Regions from separate parts of the Terribacillus sp. JSM ZJ617 genome, predicted to be linked through region 3. Evidence: riboswitches for the same ligand, from Rfam matches in the RefSeq annotation. Region 3 holds a riboswitch; each other region holds the start of a gene.
The links. Region 3 has a riboswitch for thiamine pyrophosphate ahead of ACH6C1_RS13270 (YkoF family thiamine/hydroxymethylpyrimidine-binding protein). Riboswitches for the same ligand answer to the same signal wherever they lie in the genome.
Positions count from the first base shown of each region.

Region 1: linked by a shared signal. The riboswitch ahead of thiT (energy-coupled thiamine transporter ThiT) and the one ahead of ACH6C1_RS13270 (YkoF family thiamine/hydroxymethylpyrimidine-binding protein) in region 3 are both predicted to bind thiamine pyrophosphate.
Region 2: linked by a shared signal. The riboswitch ahead of ACH6C1_RS15015 (thiamine phosphate synthase) and the one ahead of ACH6C1_RS13270 (YkoF family thiamine/hydroxymethylpyrimidine-binding protein) in region 3 are both predicted to bind thiamine pyrophosphate.
Region 4: linked by a shared signal. The riboswitch ahead of tenA (thiaminase II) and the one ahead of ACH6C1_RS13270 (YkoF family thiamine/hydroxymethylpyrimidine-binding protein) in region 3 are both predicted to bind thiamine pyrophosphate.

Region 1 covers NZ_JBISEQ010000002.1:5,568-10,892, forward strand. The annotation lists gene ACH6C1_RS06255 (response regulator transcription factor) at 1-463, shown strand, start outside; gene ACH6C1_RS06260 (peptide MFS transporter) at 505-1,878, opposite strand; TPP riboswitch at 2,088-2,187, shown strand; gene thiT (energy-coupled thiamine transporter ThiT) at 2,270-2,836, shown strand; gene ACH6C1_RS06270 (YflT domain-containing protein) at 2,871-3,221, opposite strand; gene ACH6C1_RS06275 (hypothetical protein) at 3,415-3,771, shown strand; gene ACH6C1_RS06280 (class I SAM-dependent methyltransferase) at 3,910-4,404, shown strand; gene ACH6C1_RS06285 (dihydrolipoyl dehydrogenase family protein) at 4,437-5,325, opposite strand, start outside.
Region 2 covers NZ_JBISEQ010000004.1:285,358-290,682, reverse strand. The annotation lists gene ACH6C1_RS15025 (SDR family NAD(P)-dependent oxidoreductase) at 188-940, shown strand; gene ACH6C1_RS15020 (SDR family oxidoreductase) at 966-1,748, shown strand; TPP riboswitch at 1,859-1,970, shown strand; gene ACH6C1_RS15015 (thiamine phosphate synthase) at 2,071-2,688, shown strand; gene thiO (glycine oxidase ThiO) at 2,672-3,790, shown strand; gene thiS (sulfur carrier protein ThiS) at 3,787-3,990, shown strand; gene ACH6C1_RS15000 (thiazole synthase) at 3,994-4,758, shown strand; gene ACH6C1_RS14995 (ThiF family adenylyltransferase) at 4,758-5,325, shown strand, end outside.
Region 3 covers NZ_JBISEQ010000003.1:342,201-347,525, forward strand. The annotation lists gene ACH6C1_RS13255 (energy-coupling factor transporter transmembrane component T family protein) at 1-466, opposite strand, end outside; gene ACH6C1_RS13260 (ABC transporter ATP-binding protein) at 447-2,066, opposite strand; gene ACH6C1_RS13265 (ECF transporter S component) at 2,063-2,641, opposite strand; gene ACH6C1_RS13270 (YkoF family thiamine/hydroxymethylpyrimidine-binding protein) at 2,638-3,249, opposite strand; TPP riboswitch at 3,327-3,431, opposite strand; gene ACH6C1_RS13275 (magnesium transporter CorA family protein) at 3,602-4,546, shown strand; gene ACH6C1_RS13280 (erythromycin esterase family protein) at 4,637-5,325, shown strand, end outside.
Region 4 covers NZ_JBISEQ010000004.1:91,809-97,133, forward strand. The annotation lists gene ACH6C1_RS13960 (YckD family protein) at 165-488, shown strand; gene thiM (hydroxyethylthiazole kinase) at 528-1,325, opposite strand; gene thiD (bifunctional hydroxymethylpyrimidine kinase/phosphomethylpyrimidine kinase) at 1,312-2,148, opposite strand; gene tenA (thiaminase II) at 2,141-2,839, opposite strand; TPP riboswitch at 2,955-3,055, opposite strand; gene splB (spore photoproduct lyase) at 3,116-4,144, opposite strand; gene ACH6C1_RS13985 (transcriptional regulator SplA domain-containing protein) at 4,137-4,382, opposite strand; gene ACH6C1_RS13990 (methyl-accepting chemotaxis protein) at 4,571-5,325, opposite strand, start outside.

The DNA of each region.
Region 1 (5,325 bases), on a different contig from region 3:
TTTATTAATCCTCGATATTGAAATGCCAAAATTTAATGGCTTGGAAGTGGTCAAACAATTGCGGCAAAACAGTCGCATAGAGAAGGTTTTGATGCTGACGACCTTTTCTACGGCTGCTTATGTAAAGGAAGCTATGAAGCTGAAGGTTGAGGGGTATTTGCTGAAAGATACACCTAGTGATCAGCTTGCACATGCTGTAAGAGATATTGTGTATCATGGACGCGCGGTAATTAGTCCAGAGATAACTTATCAATTCGTACAAGGCATCGATAACCCATTAAGTGAACGTGAAAAGGAAATTCTCCACCTTGCTGAAAAAGGGTTCTCCACAAAGCAAATTGCAGCGGAACTATTTTTATCACCAGGAACTGTCCGGAACTATTTCTCGGAACTACTGGATAAACTTGGAGCGCAAAATCGATCCCAAGCAGTCTATATAGCGAAAGAAAAGGAATACATATAAAAAACACAGTTCCTTGGAGTGAAGGAACTGTGTTTTTTGGATTAATCACGCGCATCCAACATAGATTGCAGTTTTTTGGAGACTGCTAGCAGGATGATACCTACTACAATCGCTGCTGCACCGATTACACTGAATATCTCCACATAACCAAGTGATTCTGTCAATGCAGCAAGCTGTCCAGCGATAAGGCTGGCAATACCAGTTGCGGCCATCCAGACACCCATCAATAGAGAAGCGATTTTCACCGGTGCTACTCGACTTACCATCGATAGCCCAACGGGTGACAGACATAGTTCGCCTAACGTATGGAACAGATAAGTGAAGACGATGAATAGAATATTAGCTCTGTGAACGATATTCCCTTCGTCACTACCTGTATAAAGCACTGCTGGTACTAAAATCATAAACCCTAATCCCAATAGAATCATACCCATGGACATTTTTGTCGTTGTACGGAAATCTCCGCGTTTTGATTTACTTAATTTCAACCAGATTGCAGAAACGATTGGTGCAAGGATGACAATGAACAATGGGTTCACAGATTGGAACCAGGATACAGGTATCGTATAACCGCCAATACTTCGATCAATAAAATCTCTCGTATATAGTGTTAAGGAAGTACCAGCTTGTTCAAAGCCAGCCCAGAAGAAGATGATGAATACAGCTAGAATCAGTACTGCACCTGTCCGCTTCTTATCAGCAGCTGTCATTTTTGCAGGAACGCTTCCCGCAGCTATATTAGTACGCGCAGGTTTTGTGCCAATATCACCTAAATAACGCTTACCTAACAAGCTAAAGATCAACTGACCGATAACCATACCAATAGAAGATGCCAAGAATGCCCATTTGAAGCCAAAGTGTTCAATTCCAGCAGCATCAGTTGTGTGGAATAGATCCTCAGCAAGGAATCCTGCAATTAGAGGAGAGAAGAATGCACCGATGTTGATACCCATGTAGAAGATGGTAAATGCAGCATCTTTACGTTTATCCATCGGATGATACAACTCACCAACATGTGTTGAGATATTCGGTTTGAAAAAGCCGTTACCAATTATTAGGAACAACATACCGATATATAATCCCCACTGATTGTTGAATAGGAATATTGTGAAATCTCCGATCGCCATTGTTACGCCACCAATAGTGATAGCGGTACGTAGGCCGATATACTTGTCAGTCAAGTAACCGCCAATAATTGGCGTAAAGTATATAATTCCTGTGTACAAACCATAAATTAATGCAGCTTGCTGCGTATTCATGCCCAATCCGCCGCTAATTGCTGCAGCAGTTAAATAAAGCATTAAAACTGCACGCATACCATAGTAGCTATATCTTTCCCACATTTCGGTGAAGAAGAGAAGATACAATCCCTTTGGATGCTTCTTCCCTTGTGGGATTGTAGCTGGTGTATCCATTTTAAATCCTCCCTTTTTAAAGAACATTGTCCATTATACGTCATAGTTTTTCTCGAATTCAAACAATTTCGTTAGATGAAGTAAAAGTAATAAAATTGCTAAAATTAGCACTTGGGTAATATTTCACTTATAGGAAATATTATTAATTATTGCTAACGCTGTCATTTTTCTATATAATAGATGGACAACAGAAAACAAAACGGTACAAAAAAGCCTGCAGGGGGAGCCATTTCGGCTGAGATGGACGTATGTCCAGACCCTTCGAACCTGTGAGTTAGCACTCGCGTAGGGATGTAGCTTCTTTGATGGGGAAACAATGCACATTGGGCCATCGGAAGAATCCCACTGCAGCATTGTTTTTTTGTTGCATTCTTTATTAGGGGAGAAAAATATGCAATCAAGAAGCAGGGTTTTATTTTTAGTAGAGGTGGCGATATTCGCCGCACTTGCATTCGTATTGGATTTATTTTCATTTAAAGCATGGGCGCAGGGAGGGAGTATCTCCTTGCAGATGGTCCCAATTTTCTTAATGGCGTTTCGGTGGGGATGGAAAGGCGGACTTACAACAGGATTAGTAGTCGGACTGCTGCAATTAGTTACCGGTCCTTATATAATACATGTTGTCCAGGGTTTTATGGATTATCCTCTAGCCTTCACTTTAGTTGGGCTGGCTGCTGTCACAGCTGGATCCGCTCGTAAGGCTGCAAAAGAAAATAACCGCACAAAGCTTGTAGGAATGTTGATCATCGGAACATTGATTGGCAGTATAGGTCGATTTGCAGCACATTTTGTAGGTGGAATGGTCTTCTTCGGATCTGCAGCTGCACCAGGACAAACTGTTTGGGCTTACTCGCTCATATACAATGGCTCTTACCTGCTGCCAAGCTTTGTAGCCAGCATTATAGTTATTCTCATTCTCGTTTTGGCTCAGCCAAAACTTATCTTACCGAAAAAATAAGAAAAGGCGCTGTCTCATGACAGTGCCTTTTCATTTAGATAAGCAAGCCTTCGACGTTATCTGTTCCAGTTACAATCAAAAAGATTTTACCTTCATCAAGATCCTCTTCAAAATCCTCGGCTTCTTCTTGGGAAAAACCGATTTCTTTCAATTTTGCACGAAGTTCATCGCCTTGTTTACTGAACATGCTACCAACAGCACTTTTAGCACCCATCTCGGATAACCCAATCGTATTGGCATCCACTTTACTGGATACACGTTTTGTTCTGTCATCATCATGTGACAATACATAGATGTTATCTTTGTTTACGCCTTTTGTGCTTAAAAGTTGAATGTCTTCTTGCAGCTTTTCATCGTTCGTGTACTCTTTTAAATATGGTTTCAAGTTGAATTCTCCTTTTTTAGCTAATTTGATGTACTAAATGTCTACCCGCTGGCTAGAAAATAAAACCAACAATATTAATTACAAACAATCAATATAGTATGTCTATTATCTGAAATTCGGCTTACAGACGCTGTATGTTGTGATAAACTAAAGAGAAAATCGAAGTTTCCAGTCCTGGTGAGGAGGAAACAATATGGCAGATATCATTGATTTGGACCAGTTTAAGACTAAAAGATGCTTATGTCAGGTTGCCAAAATGAAAGGTATCGAATACGAAATATACTTGACTGTCGTTAAATATGTGGACAAGCATACAGAGAAGCTACTTCCTGAGTATGCTTTTAAAACGACAGATTCCGATCTGTATAAGATATTCAATGGGAATCGCAAACTTTTTTTGAAAAGTTATCATGACTTGCTGCGTTATTGGGAGATCCCGCTGATTGATGCAGAAAATCCTGCTAATATGGAATTTGAACGTTTTCCTAAAATAGGGGATCTATGTGCTTTTATTGACCGAAAAGTTCAAACAGATAAATATACGTGTTGAAAGGACAGCTGGATGTATCAGCTGTCCTTTTTGAATGAAGGATAGAAAATGTTAATCCGTGAGAGCATAGGGGAGATACGTTTAGCTTTGTATTGGAAGGGCAATACAGAACTAATTGATTCAAAAGGAGAGAGTCATATGGTGAATAAGACAACAGAAGTTTCCGCAGCAGAAGTGCTAGAGCTATTGGAAATTGAGGGCGGAGAAAAAGTGATAGTTTTCGGTGCTGGTAATGGTAATTTGGTTATTCCTATTGCTCATAAAACAAAGGATCGCGTTACAGCTCTTGAGAAAGATGAAAATTTATTGGAAGAGTTAGCACTTCGTGCAGAAGAAGAGACACTAACGAATATCGACCGGATGCCGAGTGGATTAGACAGGCTTCTTAATTTCCCCGACGCTTCCTTTCAACGTGGACTTGCAGCATTCGTGCTGGATAGCTTAGATGAACCAGAGCAGGCAGCGGCGGAAATGTACAGAGTGACTATTGAAAAAGGTATCATGATAGCGCTCGGCTACAGTAGAGATCACAGCGCAGATCTGCTTGCAGACAAATTGAAGAAGGCAGGGTTTGAAGTATCTAAAGGGGACTTAAATGAAGAAGTATATTATGTGAAAGCTTATAAAGCATGAGAAAACCGCCAAATGTGGCGGTTTTCTATTTGTTATTGAAGCATGCTTGGGATATCGCTCTCTGCAGTCGGATAAGCCCAAAGCAAGGATTGCAGCATTTGTACAGGTGCTTCCATTTCAATTGCCAAAGTGAAAACATTAATCAAGTGTTGAGCATGGGCAGCATATATATGTGCACCGACGATAACCTGTTTTTCCTTGTCCAAAATGATCTTGCTGAATCCTTCCTCCAGCCTCGTTATCTTGTTTGTAAAGAAAGAGCTCAAATCTTGTTTGATGACAGTATATTTGTCCTGAGCTTTTGCCGCCTCGTCAGCTGAAATGCCAACTGAAGCAATTCCGGGTATCGTATAAACAATGGAAGGTTGAACATGATTGAATTCATCTTGTTGTTTCCCTTCCAGCATGTGATGAATAACACGGCTACCAGCTTCTGAAGCCAACGGTGTAAGCGGCAGCTTACCATCATCTGCACAATCACCTGCAGCGTAAATATGCGGTGCAGATATACTCTGCTGATTTTTATCCACTTTGATTCCTTTCTTGCTATAGGAAATGGAAGTCTGATCTAATCCCATTTCTAGCACATTCGGTGTTCGGCCAGCGCCGTGAATTACAATATCAGCAGATATCTTTTTCGTTTGGTTTCCGGAACGCACGGAAACGATGAATTTGTTTCCTTGTTTTTCAACAGATTCCAGTTCGGTATTGGTCCTGATATCGATACCGAGCTTTTTGCTGTAATCGACCAAATGGTTGACGACATCTTCGTCGAATCCTTTCAATGGACGTTCCCCGCGTTGAATGAGTGTTACTTTTCTATTGAAGCGCGCAGCAATATGTGCGAATTCAAAACTGATATATCCTCCACCGATCAGCACCAATTCCTGGGGAAGCTCATGAAGTTCGAAAAAAGCATCG
Region 2 (5,325 bases), on a different contig from region 3:
TCCAATCAATTTTCCAAAATTATATTTTGCACAATATAAATATAAGGGAACTGAATTTGAATGTCAAATGAAAAAGTGAAAATTATTTGAAGAGTTATCTCTTGCGATATCTATGATAGAGGTGTAAGCTCTTACATATGGAGTAGGTAAATTAACCTATTTACACATATTGAAGGGAGCTTTGCTTATGTATGGGCAGAAAGTAGCGGTCATCACAGGAGGCGGCAGCGGTCTTGGACAAGCTGCAGCATTGCGACTAGCAGAAGAAGGTATCGCAATCAGCATCGTTGACGTGTCTGAGGCAGCCGGTAAAGAGACGGTTCGCTTAATAGAAGAAAAAGGGTCAAAAGCTATTTTCGTCAAAGCGGATGTAAGCAAGGCAGAAGAAGTAAAACATTATGTAGATAAAACGGTAGAGGCATTTGGAACTATCGACATGTTCTATAATAATGCTGGTATTTCTGGTCCTGGTGTAAAATTCGTGGATAATACGATTGAGCAGATCGATATGGTATTAGGAATTAATCTAAACGGCGCCCTTTACGGGTTGAAATATGTATTGGAAGTTATGCTTGCTAATGGCGGCGGGCGAATTGTCAACACGTCATCCACAGCAGGTGTCGTGGGACAAGCCACAGTTGGTACATATTCAGCTACGAAGCATGCAATGGTTGGGATTACGAAGACGTTGGCTGCTGAGTATGCCGAGCAAGGCATTGTGGTAAATGCAATTGCTCCAGGTACGACAGAAACGCCAATGGTTCGAGAATATAAAGAGAAGAATCCAGCTGCATTCAAGAATGCGACAGAACCGATTCCTCAGAAGCGTCTTGGCCAGCCGGAGGAAGTGGCAGAGCTTGTCGCGTTCCTATTGACTGGTAAAGCACCATATATAAATGGTGTAGTAGTGCCGATTGATGGCGGATTTACTGCAATTTGACAGAATCAGAAAAGGAGAGATTTTCATGAAACGTTTTGAAGATAAAGTAGTATTGATTACAGGTGGGGGTTCTGGATTAGGACGCGCAGCAGCTTTGCAAGTAGCAAAAGAAGGTGCAAAGCTTTCTCTTGTTGATTTAAGTGAAAAAGGTATGGAAAAAACGAAGCAGGAAATATTGGCTGCAGCACCAGAGGCAGAGGTTCTTACGATTGTGGCAAACTGTGCAAATGAGCCGGAAGTTGAGGCGTATGTAAAACAAACAATTGATCAATTTGGTAAGATCGATAGTTTCTTTAACAACGCTGGTGTGGAAGGAACGCAAAATCTGACAGAAGAGTATCCTGTAGACGAATTCGACCGCGTTGTGAACATCAACTTGAATGGCGTATTCTACGGCATGCGCCACGTATTGAAAGTAATGAAGGAGCAGGGCTATGGTTCTGTAGTAAATACAGCTTCTGTAGGTGGTATCCGCGGAATCGGCAACCAGTCCGGTTATGCAGCAAGTAAGCATGGTGTAGTAGGTCTTACGAAAAACTCCGGTATCGAATACGGACAATTCGGTGTGAGCATCAAAGCCATTGCTCCAGGTGCCATCATGACGCCAATGGTTGAAGGATCCCTTCGTCAGCTTGGCGGAGATAACTGGGAAGAAGCGGGCAAGGAATTCGTCAGCGTCAACCCAATGAAACGCTTTGGTAAGCCGGAGGAAGTCGGTTATCTTGTTGCATTCCTTCTTTCCGATCAAGCAAACTTCATCAATGCTACTGTTGTACCAATTGATGGCGGACAATCTTATAAGTACTGAGTCAGGCGCTGAAAAGACCATCTGTATAAAACCAGATGGCCTTTTCTTTTTTGTAATCAGAATCTTGCATAAAATGCTATTTATGTTACGATGTGGGTAAGTTCAATAAGTTTTCACACTAGGGGATCCCTTCATAAGGGCTGAGATGAAGAGTAGTGACTCTTTAAACCCTCAAAACCTGAACAGGTTCGGACCTGCGTAGGAAAGTGTAGACACTCGGGTTTACATGCTCTTTTGTATGTATCCATTCGCAAGTTTCACACCACTTTCCTTTGGGGAGTGGTGTTTTTTGTATGTCCGGCCTGTTCGTATCCAGGAGGTGATGGCAATCAAATTGATGGCAGTAACTGATGATGCATATGAAGCAGCAGATTTAATACGTATCTTGATGGAGATACACCCTTATGTCGATCATGTGCAGATCAGGGAGAAACGTAAGCCTGCTGGTAAAGTGTATCAGCTTTGTAAGGAGCTATTGGACGAAGGGCTGCCAGCGCATAAGCTTTGGCTTAATGACCGAATGGATATAGCTTTGCTGCTTGGCTTGAAGCAAGTGCATATACCAGGTCATGGCCTTCCACTGGAAGAATTGAAAAAGCTGTATCCTGATTTGCGGATTGGTGCGCCTGTCCATTCGTTTGAAGAAGCAGTACAGGCGGAGTCTGTCGGGGCGGCATACGCGCTGTATGGGCATTGTTTTCCGACAGCCAGTAAGAAGGGGAAATCACCGCAGCCATTAGCCAATTTAAGGTATATCCGTCAGAATACCCACATTCCGTTATACGCAATAGGAGGAATTGAAGTGGAGCGATTGGCTTCATTGAAAGCGTTTGAATTAGAAGGGGTTGCTGTTATGAGTAGTATCTTTTCTGCTGCAAACCCGCTTGATGCCGTGAAGAAATTAAGGGAGGAGTGTCTGCGTCTTGAAGAGATCCACTGAAGTAGCAATTGTTGGAGGAGGTATCATCGGCAGTGCAATCGCTTATTATTTAGCGAAAGCAGGCCATCAAGTCGATTTGCTGGAAGCAGGCCAAGTCGGATCAGGCTCGACGCAAGCAGCAGCTGGTATGCTAGGTGCCCATTCAGAATATAAGGAATTCGGTGCTTCGCTTTATCCCTTTGCCCGTACTAGTCAAAGGCTCTATGAACAGGCAGAAGAGGATATTCGCTCTCTGACAGGGATAGACATGGAACGTCGCCCAGGTGGTTTATTACAGCTTGTTTTTACAGAAGAAGAAACAACGAACTCTCCGTTCTCTTCGTTGGAAGGAGTAACATGGCTGGATCGTGCAACTGTGTCAAAGAAAGTACCTGGTCTGTCAGAAGCAGTTTCTGGCGCTCTTCATATGGCAGAAGATGTGCATGTCACACCTGCAATTGCCTGCAGAGGATTCCATACAGCTGCCCGTATGCTAGGTGCCCGGATTAACGCTTATACCAGGGTCGATGAGATTGTGAAGGAATCTGCTCATTATCGGTTACGGACTTCCAAAGGAGAATGGCAAGCACATCGTGTGGTGATTGCCAGCGGAGTTTGGAGTAATGCTTTGCTCCAGCGTTCTGGGTTGGGGACGCCGATTTTTCCAGTGAAGGGTGAGTGCATTGCTGTTACGAATACTCAAACTCCTCTTACATGCAGTTTATTCCATGATCAGCATTATATTGTTCCGCGTAACAACAATGAGCTGATCATAGGTGCAACAAAGGTCAAGAATGATTGGAGCACCGAGCCCACGCTTGGCGGATTACAGACTATCATGGAGAAAGCGAGAAAGATGCTGCCAGTGGTTGATAAAATGCCGTTCCTCAGAAGCTGGGCAGGTCTCAGACCTCAGACATACGATGGCAAGCCGCTGATTGGTGAGCATCCAGAAATGAAGGGCTTGTATATCGCTGCTGGCCATCAGCGCAATGGCATTCTGCTTGCCCCAGCTACGGGCAAGATGATTTGTGATTTGATAAGCAGCAATGAAGTTCTGGAAGAATGGAAGGAAGCATTTCGTGTCGATAGATTGAACACTGGCGAGGAGGTATTGATGTGAATATTCAGCTGAATGGCAGGCGGCAGGAATTATCCGCTGATATCAAGACTATAGCTCAGCTGTTAGCATCACTTTCCCTGGAGAAAAGGATTGTGATTGTCGAACTGAACAAAGAGATCATTAATAAAGCTTCGTATGCAGAGCAGCCGATTAGAAATGGCGATAAAGTCGAGCTGATTCATTTTGTAGGAGGAGGATGAAGAATGTTACAGATTGCAGAGAAGACTTTTGCTTCCCGCTTATTATTGGGAACAGGCAAATACCCGTCATTTGAGGTGCAGGAAAAGGCAGTCGATATTTCGAAGGCAGAGATACTGACATTTGCTGTGAGGCGGATGGATATCTTTGAGCCATCCCAGCCAAATTTCCTGGAACAGCTGGATCTGGAAAAGTACTCTTTACTTCCGAATACAGCAGGGGCAAAGACAGCAGAAGAGGCTGTTCGTATTGCCAAACTGGCTAAAGCTTCGGGGTTATGCGATATGGTGAAGGTGGAAGTGATTGGCTGTGACCGGACATTGCTTCCTGATCCAATAGAGACACTGCGGGCATCTGAAATGCTGTTGGAAGAGGGCTTCATTGTCCTGCCTTACACGTCGGATGATGTTGTCTTGGCCAAGCGGCTCGTGAATCTGGGAGTACATGCGATTATGCCAGGTGCATCGCCAATTGGTTCGGGAAAAGGTATCATCAATCCTTTCAACCTGCGTATGATCATTGAACAGAGCAGTGTACCGGTCATTGTTGATGCTGGTATTGGTTCGCCAAAAGATGCTGTGTATGCAATGGAGCTCGGGGCGGATGGTGTCTTGTTGAATACAGCTGTGTCCGGAGCTGCAGACCCTGTTCGAATGGCATATGCGATGAAGCTGGCTATTGAAGCAGGTCGTTTAGGTTTTGAAGCAGGAAGAATTCCCGAAAAAAATTACGCAGTAGCTAGCAGCCCGAATGAAGGTTTGTTTACCTGATGAAGGATCGTTATCGGAAACAGGAGCTGTTCATCGGCAAGGATGGGCAGGCACAGGTGGAAAACGGTAAAATTGTCTTAATTGGGATGGGGGCATTAGGCTCTGCTTCTGCAGAGATGCTTGTGCGTGCTGGTATTGGAGAACTGATGCTTATTGATCGGGATTATGTTGAATTCCATAATCTCCAGCGCCAGCAGCTGTATACAGAGCAAGATGCTGCTGCCTATTTGCCGAAAGCTTCTGCAGCAAAGGAGCGACTACAGGCAATCAATCAGCAAGTGACGCTGCATACCGTAATTGAAAATGTTGATTACCATAATATCGAGCACTTGATTGAAGGTGCTGATGTAATAGTGGATGCTACCGATAATTTCGAGACACGTTTAATCGTCAATGATGCAGCATTGAAGCACGGTATTCCGTACTTATATGGTGCATGTGTGGGCAGCTACGGGATAACCTACCCAGTACTTGCCAATAAAGATACTCCATGTCTTCACTGTCTCCTGGAACAGCTTCCGCAGCAAAGCGAAACATGTGATACGGCAGGAATCATCAGCCCGATTG
Region 3 (5,325 bases):
ATTCATCTTTTAATAAAGGCAAAAAGCGATAGCCAGCTAAAATGCCGTATGCCAGTTTCGGTGAAACGCGACATTGCTGTATAAGACTTAAGATGAACGCCACCTTGTCTGTTGTCAGGACAAATAGCAAGGACAGTGTAGCGTAGCTGAAAACTCGGATAGCTAATGCAAGTGCATCCTGCACCGTTTCTTTCGGCAAGTCCCAGAAGAGGAACTGCTGTGTGACAGAAGGATTTTCCGGTGTTTTCGCAAACAGCAGAGTGGATACGAGCATACCGATAGCGAACAGGGTGAAGGGAAGCAGATAGAGGAGGTACTTCCTTATCTGTACTTTACCCAACAGCAATGTGACAGCCATGGTCCAGCCTATATACAAAAGCAGTGCCAATGGATCAAAGAGGAAAGCAATGACGATTGCTGCTATCGTCACTGTCCCTGCTTTGATGCTAGGATTGATATGATGCATAGAGACTGTCCTCCTGTGTCCGCTTATTATAAGCTTCTTTTGCGGGAAGGGAGAGTCCATAGTCTGACAGATCTTTTCTCTTCCAAATTCCTGCAGGCTGGTCATCTGCTACTATACGCCCTTGATCCACAATCAACACGCGCGAAGCAAAACGATCGACCAGTTCCATATCATGTGTAATCATGACAATGGTGCACCCGCGTTGATGATGTCTCCAGATTAGATCCATCAGTACTTCAGTAGTATGGCTGTCTTGACCGAATGTCGGTTCATCAAGCACGAGCAGTTGAGGTTTTTGAACAAGCATGGTCGCTACACTGAGCCGTCGTTTTTGACCTTGGCTCAAGGTGAAAGGATGCTTATCGGCTTGTACAGCTAACTGGATTTCCTCCAAGACCCTCTGAATTTCATCCGTGTTTACTGTCTGTCCGAAGGCGATTTCATTCCAAACAGAGTCTGTAAGAAACTGATGCTCAGGATTTTGAAATACATAACCGATTTGCTGGTAGAGTTCATTTGTTTTCCAACGACGTAACTTCTTTCCGAGAAATTCGATATCTCCGGCTGTGGGCTTCAGCAATCCAGTAATTTGTCGGGAAAGAAGTGTCTTTCCGCTGCCGTTTTTACCTGTAATAGCCAGGAATTCTCCTTGCTTAATAGTAAGGGCAGGGATATCCAGCAAGACCTTTTCTTTATTACGAAAAACAGCATTCTCCACCTGAATGATTTGCTCTTTCTTCTGCAAAACCTCTGAAGTTTTCGTCTGAAACTGCAAACCATGAGGGAGAAGGTCAACAGTAAGCGGCCAAGGCTTTGGAAGCTGTGCTTGCTTGGCAAGCAGAACTGCTTCTGGCAGCCAAATGCCGCGCTGCTGCAGCTCCTCGTCATAGAGATTGACTGCTTCACTCAAATCTCCGTCAAAGAATAAAGAGCCATCTCGCTCCAATAGCATTGTCCGGTCAATAATTGGCAGCCAATAGTCAATATTGTGCTCTATGATAAAAAGTGTGATATCCTGCTGTTCTTTTAACTTACGTATTGTTTCGACAAGGTCTTTGCTCGCAGCCGGATCCAGGTTGGCCGTCGGTTCATCTAAAATAAGCATCCGAGGCTCGAGAGCCAAAACTGCAGCCAGTGCAAGCTTTTGTTTCTGTCCGCCGGATAGGGTGTGAATTTGATCTTTTCTCCGATGCTGTAAACCTACAAGGGAAAGGACACGATCGATTTCTGAATTCATCAAATCAGGAGCCATTTTTTTATTTTCTAAGCCGAAAGCAATCTCGTCTTCTAAGGTTAGCATGCAGAACTGTGTTTCGGGGTCCTGAAATACAGTACCAACCTCTAAGTTGATTTTTCCACTTTTGAAATCCTCGATCTTGGATCCAGCGAAGTAGATACTGCCGCTCATCTTTCCATCAAGTTCTTTTGGATACAACCCGTTCAAACAGTACGTGAGTGTGCTCTTACCGGATCCGCTTGGTCCAAGCAGGAGTATGCTGTCTCCTTCCTGGACCGTAAAACTCAAATCAGATAAGGTAGGATTGCTTTCTTCCTCAAATGTCACGGTAAGCTGGTTTACTTCCAGAAGGGGTTGTTTCATCCTGCTTTTCGCTGGCGATAAGTTTTGCCAAGAGGAAAGCTAGTCAATGTTCCTGTTTTCGCCAGCGCCTCACTGATTGCTTTGCCGATCAAGCCACTTATGACAGCTCCGCTGATGATCCGGACAACAAGCATAAGCACAACGTAAGAAGGGTCAAGAGCCACAAAGCCGCCGCGGAAATAACCCCAGATGAAACTTGTGATGGCAGCTCCAACACCAGCACCCATCAATACAAGGACATGATAAGAGCGATAGCGTGTGATAGCAAATGCTGCTTCAGCACCGAGTCCCTGCACAATAGCAGAAAGGATGACAATTGGTCCGACGCTGCTTCCGATCAGCACTTCGACAACTCCTGCTATTGTTTCCGATACAAGGGCAACTCCGGGTTTTTGAATGATATACGCTGCAACGATGGAGACGAGGAACCATACCCCGAAGATGATATCGGTTCCGATTGGTCCGACAAGTCCCATCATGACGACGTTGACCGGAAGGAATAAGAGATAAACAATACCGAACACGACAGCGAGTGCTGCCATGACGACGATATCTTTCATGCGCCAGCTTTTCATTTGACTACACCCTTGGCAGACGGGCTGTTCGCAGACATTGTCACCGTCATAACTGTATGGGATGATCCGGACGCCTCAGTCTCAGTGAAAACATGCTCCAAACCATCGAAGACGTCAAAAGCATTGCCATCAAGACGAGTAGAGTAATGTGACTTGGAAACAGTGATCCCTCGAGTGCGCATATTCTCTATCTGAGTATAGATGGTATCCATATAATTTCCGCCGCCTAAAGGATAAAGCGAGAATTTGGATGCTGTCTCAAGCTTTATATCTTTAACATTCGGAAGGTTCAGCTTCGTTTCATCCTCAGCCATATAAACATCCCCAGTAGAATCTCCAGGACAGCCGATGGAATATGTACCATTGAACACAACATGATCGCCATCTTTGGCTGCTGCCAGGAAAATAGCAGAGGTGACATCGAATACATGCGGTATTCTCCCGCGCACTAGTGTAGTGACATCGTCCGTCTCAATCCATACTTTCGACGTATCCACGGTTCTTAGTGCCTCTAATATAATTTCTTTGAACCTGTCGGCCATTGGATAAACCGAAAAACTGCAACCGGCAATCCGGCTGGTCCCGCAATGATTTTGGATTTCCATCATGATTCCTCCTATTTTTTTGCATATAAAAAGCGACGGCACCATAGGGCGCAGTCGCAGAATATACAGAAAGAAATAGGGCAATTCTGGCTGCACTTCCCCACGCTGGTATTATCCAGATCGAGTTCTAAGGGTCAGAATCACTTGATTCCTCTCAGCCGTTACCAGCTCCCCCAGTGCGTCGCAAGCTTATGCAATTGATACGTCTATAGTAAAAAAGATAGCTCGATTTGTAAAGGATTTCTTGCTGAAACATTCTGATTTATAGAGTGGTGACAGTGGAAAGTGAGGTGAGAAGAAAGGATTATCCCGCAACATATAAGGGAAGTAGAAAAGAAAAAATGGAGGGAAAAACATGGAGAAGCACGCTTTTTCAGGTACTGCATGGGAGTGGCTTCAGTTAGATGAGAAGAAGGATTTAGAGAAAAAAGACGAGCTAAACGCATACACCATACATATTCCATGGGTAAAACATATACATTCTTCCGACACGAATAGTCTGCAGATGGAGACGACAAATCAGGACTCTCTGGCTCTTTGGGGCTCGCTCATATACGTTCAGGAAGCAGACAAGAAGGAAGAAAAGCACCTTTTTCACTTTTTTGTAAAGGAGACCACGCTGCTGACAACTGCACTAGATTTTAAGCTGCTGCCGACTACAAACCAAGATGATATTCTCGCTAAAATGCAACATGCGGACAATGCGATTGAAGGATTTATGATCCTCCTGGGAGAAATCATTTCAGCATTTTTACATAAAATCGATCAATATGAAGTCAGATTGAAGGACTTGCTTTGGCAGGTAAAAGAGAATAATGATACAAAGCTGCTTAACAAAATTGCTGAAAATCGGCATGAGATATTAGTATGGAAGAACTTTTTGATTCCGTTTATAGAGGTTAAAACTGGTGTAGTCGAAGCATTTGGGGAGAAATATACAGAGAACATCTATTTTAAACGAACACATTATCGTTTTGAACGCTGTGAGAATCTTGTTCGGGCGTATGAAGAGGAAATCAGAGGATTGATTGATTTTGAAGATGTCGTCTCTTCTTTCAGGGGCAATGAGATTATGAAGACACTGACTGTTATGACTGTCCTTTTTACACCAGTCATGGCGCTTGGCGCATTATGGGGCATGAACTTTGATGATATGCCAGAATTGAAGTGGAAGTTCGGGTATGCAGGAGCCCTCATCTTAATACTACTTTCGACTCTTCTGGTTTACTGGTTCTTGAAGGCGAAGGGCTGGACAGGAGATATGCTGAAATCCAAGAAAAAGCAAAAATACGTCGATTAAAAGTGGCAGAATATTAACTGAAGGTATTTTTTCATCACATTAATCACAATTTAAACCTAACACACTTCAAAGTGAAAGTTGGGTTTTTAAATGGATTTAAAGACAATACAATCGATTAAAAAATACGCAATACCATTAACTGGTGAAGCGGAATTAAGTATCGTAACTGAAAGGACCGGCAATGCAAAATTTGTTTTGCTTGGAGAAGCGTCGCATGGTACATCTGAGTTCTATACCGTACGTGCGGAGATAACCAAAAAGCTGATCATGGAGAAAGGTTTTGCTTTTGTGGCGGTAGAAGGGGACTGGCCTGCTTGTCAGGCTGTAAACCGCTACATCAAAGGCTATGATACAGAAAGCCAATCAGCTCGGGAGGTCCTTAGCAGCTTTAATCGATGGCCGACGTGGATGTGGGCGAATGAAGAAATTCTTGATTTGATTGAGTGGATGAAGACATACAATGAAAATCACGACGTGCAGCCGAAAGTTGGCTTCTATGGAATAGACATGTACAGTCTTTGGGAATCCATGGAGGAAGTGATTTCGTACTTAACGAAGATTGATTCCCCTGACGTCGAAATTGCCAAAAAAGCATTTACTTGTTTTGAACCATTCAACAGAGACAATCAGGAATATGCTGTTTCTGCTGGTCTATATTCTGAAGGCTGTATTGATGAGGTTGCAAAGCTATTAGCAACGATTCAAAAAAAGAAAGATCAGTATCCATGTGAAGAGGAGCTCCGTCTTAACCTGGAGGTAAATGCGCTCGTAGCTTATAA
Region 4 (5,325 bases), on a different contig from region 3:
CTTTTCCAATTAAGACATTCCACATCCCCATTATGTGTTGAACATGTTCCCATTCCTCAGGTCAAAAATCCCTTTCTCCTAAATTAGGAAAAAGTGTGGAAGATGGATAGCAATCCCAAAACTGCGTAAAGTAAGCCCAAGCTTTGAACAAGGAGATGATAAAATTGAAATGGATAAAAGCCGGGGCTGTAGTAATCGCTCTATGCTTCGGATTGGTCATATCCAATCCAGCTGCCGGTTTTGCGGCTGACAAAGCTGTCGCTGATGTACTGACAGAAGAGCAGAAGCAAGAAATAGCAGCTTTGCAAAAACAGGCATTAGAGCAGGAAAAACAAATCATTGAGAAGTACGTTGAATATGGTGTTTTCTCAGAAGAGAAAGCAGATCAAATCGAGAAGCATTTGGATCAAAGGTTTAAACAATTAGAGCAGGATGGTTTCATTCCGAAACCGCACAGGCATGGCCCTCATCCTCATCCAGAAAAGTGATATCCAACAATCAGCAGCCATGCGCTGCTGATTGTTCCTTTATGTTTTCACTTCGAATTGTTCCACCTTCTCCGAATCAATCACCTGATCTCCTAACAAATAAAGCTGATCAAGAAAAGCAACCTGAAAGCTGCCTGGAGCGTTTACTGTCATAGCCGCTTTCTCTGCTGCAATACCATAAAAGGCAAGAGCACCGATGCAAGCTTTCAGTACGTTGTCAGCTGCTCCTGCACATGCCGCTATAACGGCACCGAGCAAGCAGCCAGACCCTGTTATTTTACTTAGCATCTCATGCCCATTAGCTACACTATACGTATGGTTCCCATCTGAAAGGATATCTATTTTACCGGTTGCAATCACAATAGCATCCAATTCCCTGGCCAGCTGCTGCACAATTCTTGGTGAAATACCATCATCGGATCCATCTACACCTTTCACTTTGACAGATGTTCCGCCTAGGACGGATATTTCACCTGCATTACCGCGAATAACAGTGACATCCACCTCCGCCAATATGCGGCGGGCCGTTTCTGTTCTGTACGCTGTGGCACCTATTCCGACGGGATCGAAAATCACTGGTATTCCGAGCCTATTCGCTTCTTTTCCGGCTAGGATCATTGCTTCCACATCCGCTGCGGCAAGTGTGCCGATATTCAATAGCAGCGCCTGTGCATGCTGGACCATCTGCGCGGCTTCTTCCTTTGCTGATGCCATCACAGGAGAAGCTCCGAGTGCGATCAAACCATTCGCCGTAAAGTTAATGACAACCTGATTGGTAATGCAGTGAATCAATGGGTTTCTCTCCCGGACTTGCTTTATCACATCAGTATACTTCATTATGCTGTTCCTCCTGAACTGGCACACCTTGCAGACGGTACCCCCAATGATTTGTCGGACCATTCCCTTTTCCAAGCTGAAGCGAATACGAAATCGCATCTGTCACAAAATCCTTACCGATCCGAACTGCTTCTTGCAGAGATTTCCCTTTAGCCAGTTCTGCGGTTATCGCTGCAGAATACGTGCATCCCGTCCCGTGCGTGTGCTTCGTCTGTATACGTTCTGCTGTGTAGGCTGTGAAGCTATTTCCGTCATAGAGCCAGTCTGACGCAGATGCTCCTTCCATATGACCGCCTTTCATCAGGACAGCTTTAGCCCCATATTCCTGGACAATCATTTTCGCTGCGGTTTTTATGCTATTTTCATCTTCGATACGAATACCCGTGAGTTCCTCTGCTTCCGGTATATTCGGTGTAATCAGGGCAGCGAGTGGAACAAGATGTTTCTTCAATGCATCTCTGGAATCCTCTCCCATGAGTGCATGTCCGCTTTTAGCATACATGACAGGATCCATAACATAGGCAGTCTTTGATTTAATCAAAACGGCAGCGACGCAGCGCATCATCTCTTCTGATGCAATCATCCCCGTTTTTACAGCAGATGGGGTGATATCAGAGAAGATTGATTCCAGCTGCTGTTCAAGAAATTCTACTGGAACATGATGCACTGCCTGTACTCCTGTCGTATTTTGGGCAACGAGGGAGGTGACAACGCTCATTCCGTATACTTCAAGCTCCTGGAAAGTTTTCAAGTCAGCCTGGATTCCAGCCCCTCCCGAAGGGTCTGTTCCTGCAATTGTCAAAGCGCTCCTTATATCAGGCATGAATGGACGCCCCTTTCAATGGGATCATCCAGTCTTGCTGTGTGGCTGCCATCTCCCAAAAATTATACTCCAGCATACAGCTCTTAAGAAAAGCTTTCCGTGCACGTTCCTTTGCAGCCGTTCCCGCTGTCTCGGCCCACTTGTCCAGTCGCTTGCTAAGTTCTGACGTCACATCCGGCATACCGTCTTCCCTGCTGGCATAAAACTGAATCCACTCCTGGAATGGATTGGATTCGTCAGGTGCCTTTGTTTCGATAATATGTGCCGCCAGCGCTTGATACGTCCATGGGCAAGGAAGCAGTGCCGCCATCAGCTCCCCTATATCTCCTTGTACGGCACTGCTCATCATGTGTGAAATATAATGGTCAGCAGCAGGCGGTGGTGTCATCCGCTGCAGATCCTCGTATTGCACACCTGCTGCCTTGCAGAAGACGTTATGCGGATGAATCTCGCTGTGCAGGACAAAATGAATTTGGGACTGATAAAATTCCATCTCTTCTCGGGTTTCGCATTTACTGACTGCCAAACCGTAAATACGGGCAAATGCTGTCAAATACTCATAGTCAGCTTTCACATAATGGATCAATGCCTCACGCGGCACATATCCATTCGCAACTCCTTCTACGAAAGGATGTGCATAGATTGCTTCGAATACCGGGTTTGCTTCTTCTCTCAATTGTGCAGAAAACATGTTTTTCTCCTCCTATTGGAGAAAGCCCCGTCGGAAGGGTGAATGGCGCCGGCCATATAAAAAAGCCGCTCCAGAAGTATGGAGCGACTCGTATAGTCAAGTGTGCAGAAAATACACGAATCCGGCTCCACTTCCCTACGCTGGTGTTAACCAGATCAGGTTCAAAGGGATAAAGATCACTCTTATCTCAGCCAAATGGCACCCCTAGTGGACTTCCTCGAAATTCAATTGTCCTCTTAACTATCACATGCACAGATGCGATTGTCAACCGATGAATCAAGTGAAATATTCAATCCTGGATTGCGGGAACATTTTATAGATTGTGCTTCCTATGACATCCTTTATTTCTTCTTGCTCCTCATTTTGGTAGACGTATTTTCCGATACCATAGCGCCCCCATTTATATTTCCGTTTGCTTTCATCCAGCTCAAGCTTCGACATCGGATAATTTTTCTCGATAACGCGCTTTGCCGGCTTCGTGAATCGATGCTGGATCAATTCGAATGTCAGATTCTTTTTGGCATGTTCAGGCAGGGCTGCTTCCAGATGCTCGAGCATTTCCGGATAGCCCTTCTGCCAGCCGTCATGCAAATAAATCGGAGCGACGATGAATCCAAGCGGATAACCGGCCTCGGCTACTTTCACCGCAGCTTCGATTCGATCCTTCAAACGGGAAGTCCCTGGCTCAAAATATTTGATCACATAATCATCATTGATGCTGAAGCGGAATCGTGTTCGTCCTTGATGGTCAGCGTCCAGCAAATGATCCACATGGGCGAATTTCGTTACAAATCGCAGTTGTCCGTGCTTGGACCGACCGAAATATTCAATTGCATGTTTCAGCGTATGCGTCAGATGGTCGATACCAACGATATCTGACGTACAGGAAGCCTCAAACCGTGTTTCTTCCGGGGCTCTTTCCTGCATGTACTGCTCTGCCGCATCAAATATTTCATCCGTATTCACATACGTACGGATATAAGGTTTGGATCCCATCGTCGTTTGCAGGTAACAATAATGGCAATGCCCCATGCAGCCTGTCGCAAATGGGATAGCGTATTCTGCTGATGGTTTCGATGTATCGAATTTCAGTGTTTTCCGAACGCCGACGACAAGCGTTGATTTGGCAGTACGGTACTTCTGGAAATCATTATCACCAGGCAGGTTCCGAACCTGATTATGGGAAGTTGTCTCGCGTATTTCTACACCCATGTCCCTGAATTTATTCCGCAGCTTCACGCCGAGCGGATACTCTAATGCCCTAGGCTCTATATACACAAGCTGCGGTACAAATGGCTTAACCATAATAGCCTCCATCGGCTAAACCAAAAGCGGATACATATGCTTCTTCCGCCTCTCCGAGATCCTGATAAACCGCCACCTCATCATTGAGCGGATAATAGGTTTCATACACAAACAGAGCCAGTTCCCCTGGCTTTTCCGGGTTATGGACGACCGCAGCCTCTTGTATATTGGCTACTCCCTGTGCATGGGGGTTGCGGATAATTACATAGACGATTTCTCCTGCTTGAAAAGCATCCATTACATTGCCTCCTTTGTACATACTGCGACTAGTATGCACAATTCGGTTACAAACAATGTAAAAAAGTGAACCCTTTTCCAGGAAGTATCCGTCTACTTCTTAGAGGAGGGTTCATATGAAATGGATGATATATGTTTTTCTATTATTAATCTTATCCTTTATTGGTTACTATCTGCTAACCAATTAACTTACACACGGAAACGAGCAATAGCGGTTTGAAGCTCCTCTGCCATAAATGCAAGAGAACTGGATGATGCCGCAATTTCCTGCATGGCAGCCAGCTGCTGTTCTGTTGCAGCTGACACACTTTCGGTCGAAGCTGCTCCTTCTTCTGCGACCTCGTTCACATCCCCAAGTGACATATTGACTGAATCTGTACCAGCAATCATACCTTCCAGAGCAACTCTCACCTCTTTGAATTCATCCACCAAACCTGCTACCGCAGTTTCAATCTGAAGGAAAGAACCGCCCGCTTGATCGACAACTCGTGTACCAGCTTGTACTTCATCCGCTGCATGCTGCATCAGATCGATTGTTTTAGTCGTATCCTGGTGGATAAAGTCAACCAAAGCAGCAATTTGTCCTGCTGCTCCCTTCGTTTCCTCAGCTAACTTGCGCACCTCATCCGCGACTACCGCAAATCCCTTTCCATGCTCTCCAGCCTGTGCTGCCTCGATAGTGGCATTCAGCGCAAGAAGATTGGTCTGTGCGGAGATATCCGTGATAACGCTCGTAATATCACTGATTTCCCGAGATCGTTTGTTCAAACTGTCGATCGACGCAGAAAGCTCCTGCACATGGGAAGTGATAGTTTCCATCTGTTCATTCACATCCTTGATTGCATGTCCTCCCTGGACAGATAGTTCAGATGTCTTCTGCACTGCTTCTTCTACATTTTGGGCGTTTGAAGCCAGCTTGCTCGTATGCTGCCCCATACTGCCCA